DNA from 2 places in the Streptomyces angustmyceticus genome. Region 1 is predicted to be linked to the other one. Evidence: riboswitches for the same ligand, from Rfam matches in the RefSeq annotation. Region 1 holds a riboswitch; the other holds the start of a gene.
The links. A riboswitch is a leader RNA that binds a small molecule or an ion and turns the genes downstream of it on or off. The one in region 1 is predicted to bind glycine.
Positions count from the first base shown of each region.

Region 1 (7,226 bases):
GACGGAGATGGCCACGGGGGCGGACTCCCTTGTCTGCTCGTGGTGGACGGTGGAGCAATGGTGCGAGAGGTACGTTTCTGCGCCGTTGGTCGAGCGTAACGCGGTCCCGGGGCGGTGCCGCCGGACGGAAACCGTCGGCTGCCCGTCGCCGGGGGCAACGGCCGGTGGCGCCGAGGAGACGCGGGTCGGGGGGTGCCGGGCCGCGCACGGGCCGGGGCCCGCCGGGCACGCTGTCCGGCTCTGGTGTTGTGGGCACGGGCCCGGCCGGAGTCCCGCGGCCCGTGGAAGGGCTGCTGCCCTCGGGAGCCGCGGTCATGCATGGCGCGCGGGCGCCGGAGGGCGCCGTGGGGGCGCGGAAGGGGGAGGAACGGGTGTACAGGCCGTGGGCCCGGGACGGTCCGCCCCGGGCCCACCGCTCGTGCACCCGCCGCCCGCCGGTCGGCGGGCAGCGGGCTCAGCGCGCGCGACGCGTCACAGGGACGGGTACAGCGGGAACTTGCCCGCGAGCGCGGTGACGCGGGCCTTGAGGGCCTCGGCGTCGTAGGCGGGCTTGAGGGCCTCGGCGATGATGTCGGCGACCTCGCGGAAGTCCTCGGCCCCGAAGCCGCGGGTGGCGAGCGCGGGGGTGCCGATGCGCAGACCGGAGGTCACCATCGGGGGCCGGGGGTCGTTGGGGATCGCGTTGCGGTTGACGGTGATCCCGACCTCGTGGAGGCGGTCCTCGGCCTGCTGGCCGTCCAGCTCGCTGTCGCGCAGGTCGACGAGGACGAGGTGGACGTCGGTGCCGCCGGACAGGACGGAGACGCCGTGCTGCTTGACGTCGTCCTGGACCAGGCGCTCGGCCAGGATCCGGGCGCCGTCGAGGGTGCGCTGCTGGCGCTCCTTGAAGTCGTCGGACGCGGCGACCTTGAAGGAGACGGCCTTGGCCGCGATGACGTGCTCCAGCGGACCGCCCTGCTGACCGGGGAAGACCGCGGAGTTGATCTTCTTGGCGAGCTCCTGGGTGGACAGGATCACACCGCCGCGGGGGCCGCCCAGGGTCTTGTGGGTGGTGGTGGTCACCACGTGGGCGTGCGGCACCGGGTTGGGGTGCAGCCCCGCCGCGACCAGGCCGGCGAAGTGCGCCATGTCGACCATGAGGTAGGCGCCCACCTCGTCGGCGATCCGGCGGAACGCGGCGAAGTCGAGCTGGCGGGGGTAGGCCGACCAGCCGGCGACGATCAGCTTGGGGCGGTGCTCCTTGGCGAGGCGCTCGACCTCCTCCATGTCGACGAGGTTGGTCTTCTCGTCGACGTGGTAGGGCACCACGTTGTAGAGCTTGCCGCTGAAGTTGATCTTCATGCCGTGGGTCAGGTGACCACCGTGGGCGAGGTTCAGGCCCAGGATGGTGTCGCCCGGCTTGATCAGGGCGAACATGGCGGCGGCGTTGGCCTGGGCGCCGGAGTGCGGCTGGACGTTCGCGGCCTCGGCGCCGAAGAGGGCCTTGATGCGGTCGATGGCGATCTGCTCGACGACATCGACGTGCTCGCAGCCGCCGTAGTAGCGGCGGCCGGGGTAGCCCTCGGCGTACTTGTTGGTGAGGACGGAGCCCTGGGCCTCCATGACGGCGACGGGGGCGAAGTTCTCCGACGCGATCATTTCGAGGGTGGACTGCTGGCGGTGGAGTTCGGCGTCGACGGCGGCGGCGACATCGGGGTCGAGCTCATGGAGGGAGCTGTTCAGAAGCGACATGAGTCTTTCCTGGGGGAGTCAGGGGCGCGATGGGGGCCGGCGGACGGGGTCCGGGGCCTTCCCGCCGGCGGTGGCGGTCGGGGGGAGCCGGACGGTTCAGCCGGTGATGAAGGCGGCGTACTCGTCGGCCGAGAGCAGCTCGCCCGGCTCACCGCTGATCTTCACCTTGAACAGCCACCCGCCCTCGAACGGGGCGGAGTTCACCAGCGAGGGGTCGTTGACGACGTCCTCGTTGACCTCGGTGATCTCACCGTCGACGGGCGAGTAGAGGTCGCTGACCGACTTGGTCGACTCCAGCTCGCCGCAGGTCTCGCCCGCCGCGACGGTGGCACCGACCTCGGGGAGCTGCACGTAGACGACGTCGCCGAGCGCGTTGGCCGCGTGCTCGGTGATGCCGACCGTCGAGACGCCGTCCTCGGCGCCCGACAGCCACTCGTGCTCCTTGCTGTAGCGCAGCTGCTGGGGGTTGCTCATGGCTCGATTCTCCTGTACGCGAGGGTGTGATCGTGAAGGGGGTCGCCCCTGGCGGAGCCGGGGGAGGTTCGTGCACGGTGCGGCGCGGGGGCGCGCCGCGGCCGTGTCTGCCGCCGTGAGCCCTTACTTCTGCCGCTTGTAGAACGGCAGCGCGGTGACCTCGTACGGCTCATGGCTTCCACGGATGTCCACGCAGACACCCTCGGTGCCCGGTGTGGCGTAGGCGGCGTCGACATAGGCGATGGCGACGGGCTTGCCGAGCGTGGGGGAGGGGGCCCCGGAGGTGACCTCGCCGATGACCGTGCCGTCGGCCGTGACGACCGGGTAGCCGGCGCGCGGGACCCGGCGGCCCTCGGCGATCAGGCCGACCAGCTTGCGCGGCGGGTTCGCCTCGGCCCGCTCGGCGGCGGCCGCCAGCGCGGCACGGCCGACGAAGTCGCCGTCGTTGGTCGTCTTCTCGAACTTCACGACCCGGCCCAGGCCCGCGTCGAACGGGGTGGTCGCGGTGGTCAGCTCGTGCCCGTACAGCGGCATGCCCGCCTCCAGGCGCAGGGTGTCGCGGCAGGACAGGCCGCAGGGCACCAGGCCGGCGTCCTGGCCGGCCTCGGTCAGCGCCTCCCAGAGGGCGACCGCGTCGGCGGGCCGGACGAACAGCTCGAAGCCGTCCTCGCCGGTGTAGCCGGTACGGGCGATCAGCGCCTCGACGCCGGCGACGGTGCCGGGCAGGCCGGCGTAGTACTTCAGGCCGTCCAGGTCCGCGTCGGTGACCTTCTTGAGGATGCCGGGGGACTCCGGGCCCTGCACCGCGAGCAGCGCGTAGGCGTCCCGGTCGTCGCGGATCGCGGCGTCGAAGCCGCCGGCGCGGGCGGTCAGCGCGTCCAGCACCACCTGGGCGTTGGAGGCGTTGGCGACGACCATGTACTCCTGGTCGGCGAGGCGGTAGACGATCAGGTCGTCGAGGATGCCGCCCCCGGCCTCGCAGATCATGGTGTAGCGGGCGCGGCCGGTCCTGACCCCGCCGATGTTGCCGACCAGTGCGTAGTCGAGGAGGTCGGCGGCCTGCGGGCCGGTGACGGTGATCTCGCCCATGTGGGAGAGGTCGAAGAGGCCGGCGCGGGTGCGGACGGCGACATGCTCGTCCCGCTCGCTGCTGTAGCGCAGCGGCATGTCCCAGCCGGCGAAGTCGGTCATGGTGGCGCCGAGCGCGCGATGGGTGGCGTCCAGCGCGGTACGGCGGGGGGCATCAGTCATGGTTCTGGGCTCCCAGGCATGGGTGAGAGGACATTCTCCCCATCTGTCATCGGAACCTGAGAGGTTCACCGGGATCCCGCGAACGGACCCGGTTTGCACCTTGGGTGGAGCCGCCCCGTGCGCCGGGCGTCGGCTCGCTTTTCAGATCTGCCTCGCCCGCGCGGTATAGGGGCCTGAGAGATTCAAGGGAGGACTTGCTCCTTCGGCGCCCCGCCATGGCGGCCGGGGACTCTCCCGCGCGGGTTCAAGCGGCCGGTATGGAGTTGGCGGTGCACGGGTGAGCTGTGATGTGCACGTGGCGGCCACATCATTACACGGGATCGCCCGATAGAGGAGCCCCGGCCGTCACCCCGCCCGTGACGTGGGCGGATCGGACAATCACCTTGATGGGCATTACCTTTTCTTGACACTCTGCGGGTAGGGGACGGACTCGAACCGGAACAGAACCGGACGGGGAGGACGATCGCGTGCACAGTGAAGCGGCATTCGGGGCCACTTCCGGGGTCGTGCCTCCGGCCGTCGCGCCGGCGGCGCCGCCCGCCGCCGTGCCCCGGGCGGGCCGGACGCCGCGGCGCGCCGTCCGGCCGGGGCGTGGCGCCGCCGTCGTGGACCTGCGGGGCCCGGGGCGGCCGGCGGGCGCCGCCGAGCTGCGCTTCCCGGCCGGCGACCTGGTGGTGGTCTCCGGGCTGCCGGGCAGCGGCAAGAGCACCCTCATGCACCGCGTCGTGCCGCCGCTGGACGCCCGCGGCGCCGCGGTGCACCGCATCGATTCGCAGGACGTCCGCGAGCGCTGGGAGCACGGCAGGCTGCGCCGGCTGCCCTACGCGCTCTACCGCCCGCTGGTCCGCGCCGCCCACTACCTGACGCTGGGCCGTGCGCTGCGCTCCGGCGGGAGCGTGGTGGTGCACGACTGCGGCACCCTGGCGTGGGTGCGCGGCTGGATCGCGCGGTCGGCTGTGCGCGGCGGGCGCGGGCTGCATCTGGTGCTGCTCGACGTGCCGCCCGAGGTGGCCCGCTCCGGCCAGGAGTCGCGCGGGCGCGGCGTGTCGGGGTACGCCTTCGCGCGCCACCGCAGGGCGGTGGGCCGGCTGGTCCGCGCGGCGGAGTCGGCGCGGCTGCCGAAGGGGGTCGGCTCGGCCGTGCTGCTCGACCGGCGGTCGGCGGGCGCACTGGAGACGGTGCGCTTCGACTGAGCGGAGCGGACCGTGCCCCGCGGGTTGCCCGGCGCGCCTTCTCGTCTAGGGTCTTTGGCCAGATGGCGCGGTTTGGAACGGGTGGATACACATGACATTGCCGGAGCAGGGGATACCGCAGCTGGCGTGGCCGGCGAACGAACTCGAAGAGGTGCTGGCCGTGTCGGTCGGGCATCCGGGCGCCGGTGGCCGGATCGTCGAGGTGCTGGGCCGCAGCCGGGTGTGGGTGCCGCTGCCCAACGGCGGCGGCCCGGAGAGCGCGGGCCCCGGCGCCCGCGGCCTCGACCTGCCGACCGTCGAGCTCGGCGGCGCGGCCTACGTCCCGGTCTACAGCTCCGAGCAGGAGTTCCTGCGGACGGTCGGCTCGCACATGTCCTTCACCGTCGCCCCGGCCCGGGAGTTCGCCCGCGGGCTGCCGCCGCACATCGGCATCGCGGTCAACCCCGACGGCACGATAGGTGTCCCGCTGCCGCCGCCCGCGGTGGCCGAACTGTGCCGTGAGCGCCACGAGGCGGCCGGTGTGCCCAGCGGCGGCCGGGTGCGGCTCTTCGAGCCGGACTGGCAGGACGAGCCGGTGGACTTCCTGGCCGCCGCCGGACTGGAGTTCTCCGCCGCCGGAATTGTCCTGACCGCCCGGCGTGCCCTGGCAAGTGTCGAGGGCGACACGCCCGCGCTGTTCATCGGTGTCCAGCTCGCCGCCGACCCCGCGGCACTGCACGACGGCACCGCCCGCGAGGCGGTACTGTCAGCCCTCGGACGTGCGCTCGGTGCCGTACCGGTGCCCTGGCCCGTACAGCTCGTCATGCTCGACCTCGCCCAGGGCGACCCGGTCGGCGCCTGGATGCTGGAGCGTGTGCGGCCCTTCTACGCCCGGGACCACTCGTAAGCTGGACGGATGACGGGGCGGGCGCACCCACACGTGCCCTGCTGACAGAAGGGACGGACCACGTGAGCGCGGGTGCGCATCAGGGGCCGGCGGCGGCCGGAGCGCTGGAGCAACTGCTCCAGCAGGTCTCGCCCGGCCGTTACGACGCCTATGAGGCGCTGCTGCACGCGCTCGCCGCGGGCCAGGTCTGGATGCTGCTGTGGCACGGCCGGGCCGGAATGCCCGACGCGCAGTACGGGAACATGGAGGTCGAGGGCCTCGGCTACGCGCCGTGCGTGACCTCGGCCCCCGAACTCGCCGCCTCCGGCTGGAACCGCGACCACGAGGTCGTCACGGGTCCGGAGATCGCCGCCGCGCTCTTCCCCGACCGCTGGGGCCTGTGGCTCAATCCGCACGCCCCCGGCGGCGGCGTCGGCATCCCGTGGCTGGATCTGCGCCGGATCGCCGGAGGTCTGGACCGGCTGCCCGCCGGTCCGCTGCGGATCTCGGAACCGGTCATCGACATCCCGCAGTTCTACGCGCTGCTCGCCCAGAACGCCCACCGCACGCCCGCCGTCCGGTCGCTGCGCCGGGCGTGGGTGCAGCCGGCGCTCGGCGCCCCTTATCTGGCGATCGGTCTGGATCTGTACGACACCGGCCAGCAAGCGGTGGATTCGGTGCGGTTGATGATCCAGCAGTCGATCGGCGCGGTGCCGGACGGCCTGCCCGTCTCCACGGTCGCGATGAACGACGAGTACGACCCGGTCGGCATGTGGATGCGGGCGTCCACGCGCCCCTTCTTCGACCGTGACGGCTACGTCCAGCCGCCCGGCCAGCCGGCCCCCGCGCCGTCGTACGGCTACGGCTACCCGCGCCCCTACTGACCCCCGCCCGGCGTCCGGGAGTGCCGGCCGGACGCCGGTCCTGGGGTGAAATCCCCCTGTATTCCCCGTGGTTGAGGACCCCTCCCGCGGAAGGCCGCCCCGCTCAGGCCGAACTCCTGTCCGTATAACGGAATGCCGTGGGGCGCATCACAGTTGCGCATCCTTTCCCCGCCAGGACTGGTGACTGATCGGGAAAGGGATGAAGACTCCGGAAACAACAGGGCCTCGGTCCTATGTACGAGCGTCATCCCCGTACGGCGTCGCGTGAGCCTCTGGATCTTCCACCGTGCGAACTTCCGCGATGCCCGCAGGACTTGCACCGAACTTGCACCACTGATGTGAACCAGGCCGCAATCCGCGGCGGGCAGGGGGCCGGCCGCCGTCGGCCGAGAGGGGTCAAGGGCACTGTGACCGCACCGATCGAGACCACCGGGGCGGCTGCCGAGGCGCAGCCGGAAGCGGTGCTGAAGGGCGTCGAGGCACGGCGGATCGAGGGGCGTTCGCTCGGTCAGATCGCATGGCTGCGCTTCCGGCGCGACAAGGTCGCGGTGGCCGGTGCCATCGTTGTCATCCTGCTGATCGCCGTCGCGGCGCTCTCCCGTCCGATCCAGGCCCTGCTGGGGCTGGACCCGAACAGCCCCAACCAGTCGCTGATCGACCCCAACACCACGCTCCCCAAGGGCGACCTCGGCGGCATGAGCGGGGACCATCCCCTGGGCGTGGACCCGAAGTTCGGGCGCGACCTGCTCGCCCGGATCCTGGAGGGCTCCTGGGTGTCGCTGATCGTGGCCTTCGGCGCGACGCTGCTGTCGGTGGCCATCGGCACCG
Region 1 covers NZ_CP082945.1:2,483,421-2,490,646, reverse strand. The annotation lists gene K7396_RS11210 (L-serine ammonia-lyase) at 1-15, opposite strand, end outside; gene glyA (serine hydroxymethyltransferase) at 472-1,731, opposite strand; gene gcvH (glycine cleavage system protein GcvH) at 1,828-2,205, opposite strand; gene gcvT (glycine cleavage system aminomethyltransferase GcvT) at 2,329-3,456, opposite strand; glycine riboswitch at 3,490-3,607, opposite strand; glycine riboswitch at 3,608-3,703, opposite strand; gene K7396_RS11190 (AAA family ATPase) at 3,963-4,649, shown strand; gene K7396_RS11185 (enhanced serine sensitivity protein SseB) at 4,741-5,535, shown strand; gene K7396_RS11180 (enhanced serine sensitivity protein SseB C-terminal domain-containing protein) at 5,598-6,398, shown strand; gene K7396_RS11175 (ABC transporter permease) at 6,806-7,226, shown strand, end outside.

Region 2 (7,226 bases), 4.6 Mb from region 1:
CCGCCGCCGTGCGGGATGCAGAACGTCTTGTGCAGGTTGAGGTGCGAGACGTCGCCACCGAACTTGCCGGGCTCGGCGAGGCCGACCAGGGCGTTGAGGTTGGCGCCGTCGACATAGACCTGGCCGCCGGCGTCGTGCACCGCCGCGCAGATCTCGGTGATGTGCTCCTCGAACACGCCGTGCGTCGAGGGGTAGGTGACCATCAGGACCGCGAGCTCGTCACGGTGCTTCTCGATCTTGGCGTGCAGGTCGTCGGCGTCGACCTCGCCGTCCTCGCCGGTCTTGACGACGACGACCTTCATCCCGGCCATCACCGCGCTGGCGGCGTTGGTGCCGTGCGCGGAGGACGGGATCAGGCAGACCGTGCGCTGCTCGTCGCCGTTGGCACGGTGGTAGGCACGCACCGCCAGCAGACCGGCCAGCTCGCCCTGCGATCCGGCGTTGGGCTGGATGGAGACCTTGTCGTAGCCGGTGACGGTGGCCAGCCGCTCCTCCAGCTCCTGGATCAGCGTGAGGTAGCCCTGGGCCTGGGCGGCCGGCGCGAAGGGGTGCAGCTGGCCGAACGCGGGCCAGGTGACCGGCTCCATCTCGGTGGTCGCGTTCAGCTTCATGGTGCAGGAGCCGAGCGGGATCATGCCGCGGTCCAGCGCGTAGTCCTTGTCCGCGAGGGTGCGCAGGTAGCGCAGCATCGCGGTCTCGGAGCGGTACTGGTGGAAGACCGGGTGGGCGAGGTAGTCGTCGCTGCGCCGCAGGGCCTCGGGCAGCGCCTCGGCGGCGGCCGCGTCCAGCTGCTCGACGTCGCCGTGCACCCCGAAGGCGCCCCAGACGCCGGCCAGCTGCGCCCGTCCGGTGGTCTCGTCGCACGCGATGCCGACGAGGTCGGCGTCGACCTGCCGGAGGTTGACCCCGGCCTCGCGGGCGGCGGCGACGACCTCGGCGGCCCGGCCGGGCACCCGCGCGGTCAGCGTGTCGAAGTACGCGTCGTGCACGATCTCGACCCCGCCGGCCCGCAGGCCCTCGGCGAGGACCGCGGCGTAGCGGTGGGTGCGCCGGGCGATGGTCCGCAGACCCTCGGGGCCGTGGTAGACCGCGTACATGCCGGCCATGACGGCGAGCAGCACCTGCGCGGTGCAGATGTTGCTGGTGGCCTTCTCCCGGCGGATGTGCTGCTCGCGGGTCTGCAGCGCGAGGCGGTAGGCCTTGTTGCCGTCGGCGTCGACGGAGACGCCGACCAGGCGTCCCGGCAGGCTGCGGGCGAACTGGTCGCGGACGGCCATGAAGCCGGCGTGCGGCCCGCCGAAGCCCATCGGGACGCCGAAGCGCTGGGTGGTGCCTACGGCGATGTCCGCGCCGAGCTCGCCGGGCGAGGTCAGCAGCGTCAGGGCGAGCAGGTCGGCGGCGACGGTGACGACCGCGCCCAGCTCGTGGGCCTGCTCGATGAGCGCGCGCGGGTCGCGGACCGCACCGGAGGCGCCCGGGTACTGCAGCAGCACACCGAAGATCCCGCGCTCGGCGACCTCGGCCGGGATGCCGTCCGACAGGTCGGCGACCACGACCTCGACGCCGGTGGGCTCCGCACGGGTCTCGATCACGGCGATGGTCTGCGGCAGACAGTCGGCGTCGACCAGGAAGACGCCCTGCTTGACCTTGCCGACCCGCCGGGAAAGCGCCATCGCCTCGGCGGCCGCGGTGCCCTCGTCCAGCAGGGAGGAGCCGGAGGTGGGCAGGCCGGTCAGGTCGGCGACCATCGTCTGGAAGTTCAGCAGCGCCTCCAGGCGGCCCTGCGAGATCTCCGGCTGGTAGGGCGTGTACGCCGTGTACCAGGCCGGGTTCTCCATGACGTTGCGCAGGATCACCGGCGGGGTGAACGTGCCGTAGTAGCCGAGTCCGATCATGGACGCGAGCACCTGGTTGCGGTCCGCGAGACCGTGCAGCTCCTGGAGCACCTCGGCCTCGGTACGGGCCTGCGGCAGGCCGAGCGCCTCGGCGCTCTTGATCACATCGGGCACGGCGGTGGCGGTGAGCTCGTCCAGCGAACCGAACCCGATGTGCGCGAGCATCTTGGCCTGCGCCTCGTGGTCGGGACCGATGTGCCGGTGCTCGAAGGGAGTGCCGCTTTCCAGCTCGGTCAAGGAGATGCGATTGGTGGTCATCTGCGGGGGCCTCCTGGTCACGCGACCTACGAGGGGCACCACGGCGCGGGTGCCCGGACGGCCTCCCCCTCTGTCATCTCAACCTGAGAGCTTCACCGGCCCGCACGAGGCGGCCCGGCTTTCACCGTCGGTGAGGAGGGGTCCCGGAGCTGTGCCTTCCGCGGCCCGCCCTGCTTTCCAGAGTGACCTCGCCCACGCGGTACGTGTGCCTGAGAGATTCCGGGGAGGATTTGCTCCTTCGGCGCCCTGAACGCGAACGATCAGGGACTCTCCCGCACGGGGTCTGCGGCCATTGGCCAGCCTACCAGCGCGGCACTCGAAGGATCCTTCGAGTGGCCAGGGCATGAAATGTGCCGTTTGGTAGTTGTCAGAGGGCAGTTGCGACCAATTGGAGGGGCCGTGCAAACCGATATCGATCCCCGGAGCCTGATCGGCCGCAAAGCGTTCGACCGTAATGGCGCCAAAATAGGCACGATCGACGAGGTCTACCTCGACGACGCGACGGGGGAACCGGAGTGGGCGGCCGTGCGTACCGGACTCTTCAGCCGGGACGCGTTCGTCCCCCTCGAACCCAGCAAGATGGTCGGCGAGGGGCTGCACATCCCCTACGACCGCAAGCTGATCAAGGATGCGCCGGACTTCGGCGTCGGCCGCCATCTCTCCCCCGAGCAGGAACTCCAGCTCTACCACCACTACCGACTGGATATCTCCTCGCCGACCGACCCGGTGTCCTCCCCCGGCTCCGGTGACCAGGACTTCGGCAAGATCGCCGGCTCGGACGACTGACCGTCCGCCGGCCCCCCGCCCACCAGCGGCAGGGGCTCCCCCGGCCGCAGTGCCGGATCCTCGACAGCAAAGGTCCGCACCCTCCCCGGTGCGGACCACGGCGTTTCGAAGCGTACGGTCACCCTGCCCACCCCGCTCCCCTGCACCCAGCCCGCGCCGTACTCGTCGTGCAGCACATCCCGTCCCGGATCCCAGCGCCGCGGCCGCTCCTCGGCCTCCGGCGCCGCCGCCCCGCCACCGGACAGCTCCGCCGCCGCCTTCGCGGCCCTCTCGGCCTCCTCCGCCTCGCGCTCCGTCGCCGCCTGGGCGAACAGGTCCTCCTGCGTGAAGTCGGCCAGCCCGCTGACCCCCACGCCCAGCAGCCGCACCCCGCCGGTGGTGTCCACCGTCTCCAGCAGCCGCACAGCGGCCTCCCGTATCACCGCGGGGTCGTCGGTCGGCCCGCGCAGCGTCTCGGAGCGGGTCAGCGTCGAGAAGTCGTAGTTGCGCACCTTGATGACCACCGTCCGCCCCGAGCGCCCGGCGGCCCGCAGCCGCTGTACGCAGCGGTCGGCCAGCCGCAGCACCTCGCCGCGCACCCGCGTCCGGTCGGTCAGATCCACCTCGAAGGTGTCCTCGACCGAGATGGACTTCGCATCCCGCTCGGCCACCACCGGCCGGTCGTCGCGGCCCAGCGCCATCGTGTACAGCCCGGCGCCGTGCGCCCTGCCCAGCAGCCGCACCAGCTCGGCCTCACCGGCCTCCGCGGTCTCCGCGACGGTGTGGATCCCGGCCCGGCGCAGCGTCTCGGCCGTCGCGGGCCCCACCCCCGGCAGCGTCCGCACCGTCATCGGCCCCAGCAGCTCGCGCTCGGTACCGGGCTCGATCACCACCAGACCGTTCGGCTTGGCCGCCTCGGACGCGATCTTCGCCAGCATCTTGGCGCCGGCCAGCCCCACCGAGCCGGTCAGACCCGTGGCGGACCGGATGTCACGGCGCAGCTGCTCGCCCACCGCCCGCGCCGCGGCCGTTCGCGGCGGCACCCCGCCCGCCTCCAGGTCGACGAACGCCTCGTCCAGACTCAGCGGCTCCACCAGCGGCGACAGCGCGTGCAGCAGCTCCATCACCACCTCACTCACCTGGCGGTACAAGGAGAAGCGCGGGGCGAGATAAGCGGCGTTGGGGCACAGCCGACGCGCCTGGGCCGTCGGCATCGCGGAGCGGACACCGAACACCCGGGCTTCGTACGACGCCGTGGAGACCACCCCGCGCACGCCGATCCCGCCGACCACCACGGGCTTGCCGCGGAGGCTCGGCTTGGCCGCCTGCTCGGCGGCCGCGAAGAACGCATCCATGTCGAGATGCAGGATCGTCGGCGCGGGTCTCACATCTCCGATGCTGCCCCATGCCACTGACAATCGGCCCCGTGCCGGTCCGGTGCGGCCGCCGGGACTCAGCCCGCCCGGTTGCGCCGCCGCGCCAGTTCGTCGTGCGGGTTCTTCCCGATGAGGGTCTCGCCGGTGTCCACACGCTCCCCGTGGAGCTGTGACAGCGCGCCCTCCACGTCCCGCCACACCACGCCCACAGCGATGCCGAAGACGCCCTGGCCGCCCTGGAGCAGGTCCACGACCTGGTCGGGCGAGGTGCACTCGTAGACCGTCGCGCCGTCGCTCATGAGCGTCATCCGGGTCAGATCCGCCAGCCCGCGCGCCCGGAGGTGCTGGACCGCGGTGCGGATGTTCTGCAGCGACACCCCGGTGTCCAGCAGCCTCTTGACGATCTTCAGGACCACGACGTCCCGGAAGCTGTAGAGCCGCTGGGTGCCGGAGCCGTACGCAGGCCGGATACTCGGCTCCACCAGGCCCGTACGCGCCCAGTAGTCGAGCTGCCGGTAGGTGATGCCCGCTGCCGCACAGGCGGTCGGGCCGCGATAGCCGATGTTCTGCGCCTCGCAGTCCCCCGACACCGCCGCGGCCGGTGCCGGGGCAGGGTTCGCTGCTGCGCCCGAGTGGAGCGGCAACGCCCCTTCCGCCGCCATACCGTCGCCGGTGATTGCCACGCCGCCCTCCGTCCTCCACGTCCCGGACGGGACCTGCCACATCGACGGTATGCAGTCACTCGGGGTGCGTCAACGATCGCCGCGCTCGCCACGCCGAGTGATAATCACCCTACGAGTGGTTTCTCGTGACCTCGCACGGGGAACGGCTAAGTGTTTGACCGGAAACAGGCGGTTCGTCTGGCCGGTATTACTGGCTGTTGGTACCGAAGTCCTCGGGCGAGATCTGGTCGAGGAACTCGCGGAACTTCTCCACCTCGTCCTCCTGCTCGTCCGGGATGGCGATCCCCGCGTCGTCCAGCACACCGTCGGTACCGAAGATCGGCGTTCCGGTGCGCAGCGCCAGCGCTATGGCGTCGGACGGACGCGCACTGACCTCGACTCCGCTCGCGAAGACGAGTTCGGCATAGAAAACCCCCTCGCGCAGATCCGTGATGCGGACCTGCGTCAGTTCCTGGCCCACCGCTTCCAGCACATCCTTGAAAAGGTCGTGCGTCAGCGGCCTGGCAGGGACCATGCCCTGCTGGGCGAAGGCGATGGCAGTGGCCTCCCCTGGCCCGATCCAAATGGGCAAGTAGCGGTCGCCTCCCACCTCCCGCAGGAGCACGATCGGTTGGCTGGAAGGCATTTCCACCCGGACACCCACGACGTCGAGCTCGTTCACACAGCAACCCTAGGACGTGCCCGGCCGGTTTGGGTAGTCGGGCACTCGTTTGCTCGCTAAAGGCGGACCCGCAAAGCACTCTGCACCAGCGCCGCGTGCAGCCGTACGGACAGCGTTGCCAGCTCCCTGGCGGTGGCTTCGGCATGGGCCCTGGTCTGCGGGTTACGGTGCCGCCGAAGGGGTGCAACGACCTGCTCGACCAGGCCCGCCTCGCGCTCGGCGGCCGCCTTCACGGCACGCAGGTGCCGTGGCTCCAGACCGAAGCGGCCCAGGTCCGCGACGAGCTTGGCGATCGTGACGGCCTCGATGTCGTATCCGCCCTCCGCGTGAGGGACGATGAGCCCGTAGGACTCCCAGTCGGCGAGCGCCGCCTCGTCCACCTCCGCGGCGGCCAGCAGCTCGGCCCGGCCGATGCGGGCAGCCGTAGGACGCTCCTCACCGGGGTCGTGCACGCCTTCGACGAGATCACGGGAGGGCGTGGCCGGAGCCGGCAGCGGCACCCGCTCACCGCGCTCCAGGGCGTCCAGATGCTCCCTGATGACCTTGAGCGGCAGATAGTGGTCCCGCTGCATCCGCAGGACGGCCGCCAGGCGCTCGACGTCCTGCGGCGTGAATTTGCGGTATCCGGAAGGCGTGCGCTTCGGCTCGACCAGCCCCTCGGCCTCCAGGAAGCGAATCTTGGAGATGGTGACCTCGGGGAACTCCTCGCGCAGCTGGGTGAGCACCGTGCCGATGCTCACCGGCTTGCCGTCCGAGGAGGCGGCGCCGGGGAACCCGGCGCCGCCTTTCGGTGTATCGCGCATATGCCTTCCCCGGCCGGTCAGATACCGGCGCCTCGCTGGCTCGCGTAGAAGACCAGGCGGAACTTGCCGATCTGGACCTCGTCGCCGGTGGCGAGGGTGACGGAGTCGATCCGCTCACGGTTGACGTAGGTGCCGTTGAGGCTGCCGACGTCGGAGACCGTGAAGAGACCGTCGGAGCCCCGGCGGAACTCCACGTGACGGCGCGAGACCGTCACGTCGTCGAGGAAGATGTCGCCCTGCGGGTGCCGGCCGGCCGTCGTCAGCTCGCTGTCCAGGAGGAAGCGGCTGCCCGAGTTCGGACCCCGCCGGACGACCAGCAGAGCCGATCCCAACGGAAGGGCGTCGACGGCCGCCTGGGCCTCCGGGGACAGCGACGGCGCCAGGTTCTGGCCGGTCGCCTCCGAGTCGTAGGCCTCCAGCCCCGAAATGGAGATCGTGGAGGTCGTCTCGGACGCCCGCTCGGGCTGGGCGCCCGCGCGAAGGGGCGCTCCGCAGTTGGAACAGAACCGGCTCGCCTCGGCATTCCGGTTCCCACACCTCGTACAAACCGGCAAGGCCGACCCTCCACCCGTGCTTGCGGCTGATGGTTCCTGGGAACCTATGCGGCCGGCACCGGAGGGGTCAACAGAACCCGCGCCGTACCCCCCGGACGGACCGCTGACCTCGTCACGGAAGAGCGGACGGTCCTCGGCGGAACCGCTCTCGTCGGGCCTTCCCGACGCACGGTGCCGCGCGGAGCCGCTGTCGCCATCCTGGCGGGCGCTCTTGCCGAACAGCTTTCCAAA
Region 2 covers NZ_CP082945.1:7,045,676-7,052,901, reverse strand. The annotation lists gene gcvP (aminomethyl-transferring glycine dehydrogenase) at 1-2,153, opposite strand, end outside; glycine riboswitch at 2,214-2,340, opposite strand; glycine riboswitch at 2,341-2,438, opposite strand; gene K7396_RS31505 (PRC-barrel domain-containing protein) at 2,553-2,939, shown strand; gene K7396_RS31500 (DNA polymerase IV) at 2,846-4,306, opposite strand; gene K7396_RS31495 (MerR family transcriptional regulator) at 4,372-4,977, opposite strand; gene K7396_RS31490 (bifunctional nuclease family protein) at 5,165-5,638, opposite strand; gene ftsR (transcriptional regulator FtsR) at 5,695-6,441, opposite strand; gene K7396_RS31480 (FHA domain-containing protein) at 6,459-7,226, opposite strand, start outside.
Region 2: it holds a riboswitch for glycine, as region 1 does, so the genes downstream of both, gcvP (aminomethyl-transferring glycine dehydrogenase) here and gcvT (glycine cleavage system aminomethyltransferase GcvT) in region 1, are expected to answer to the same signal.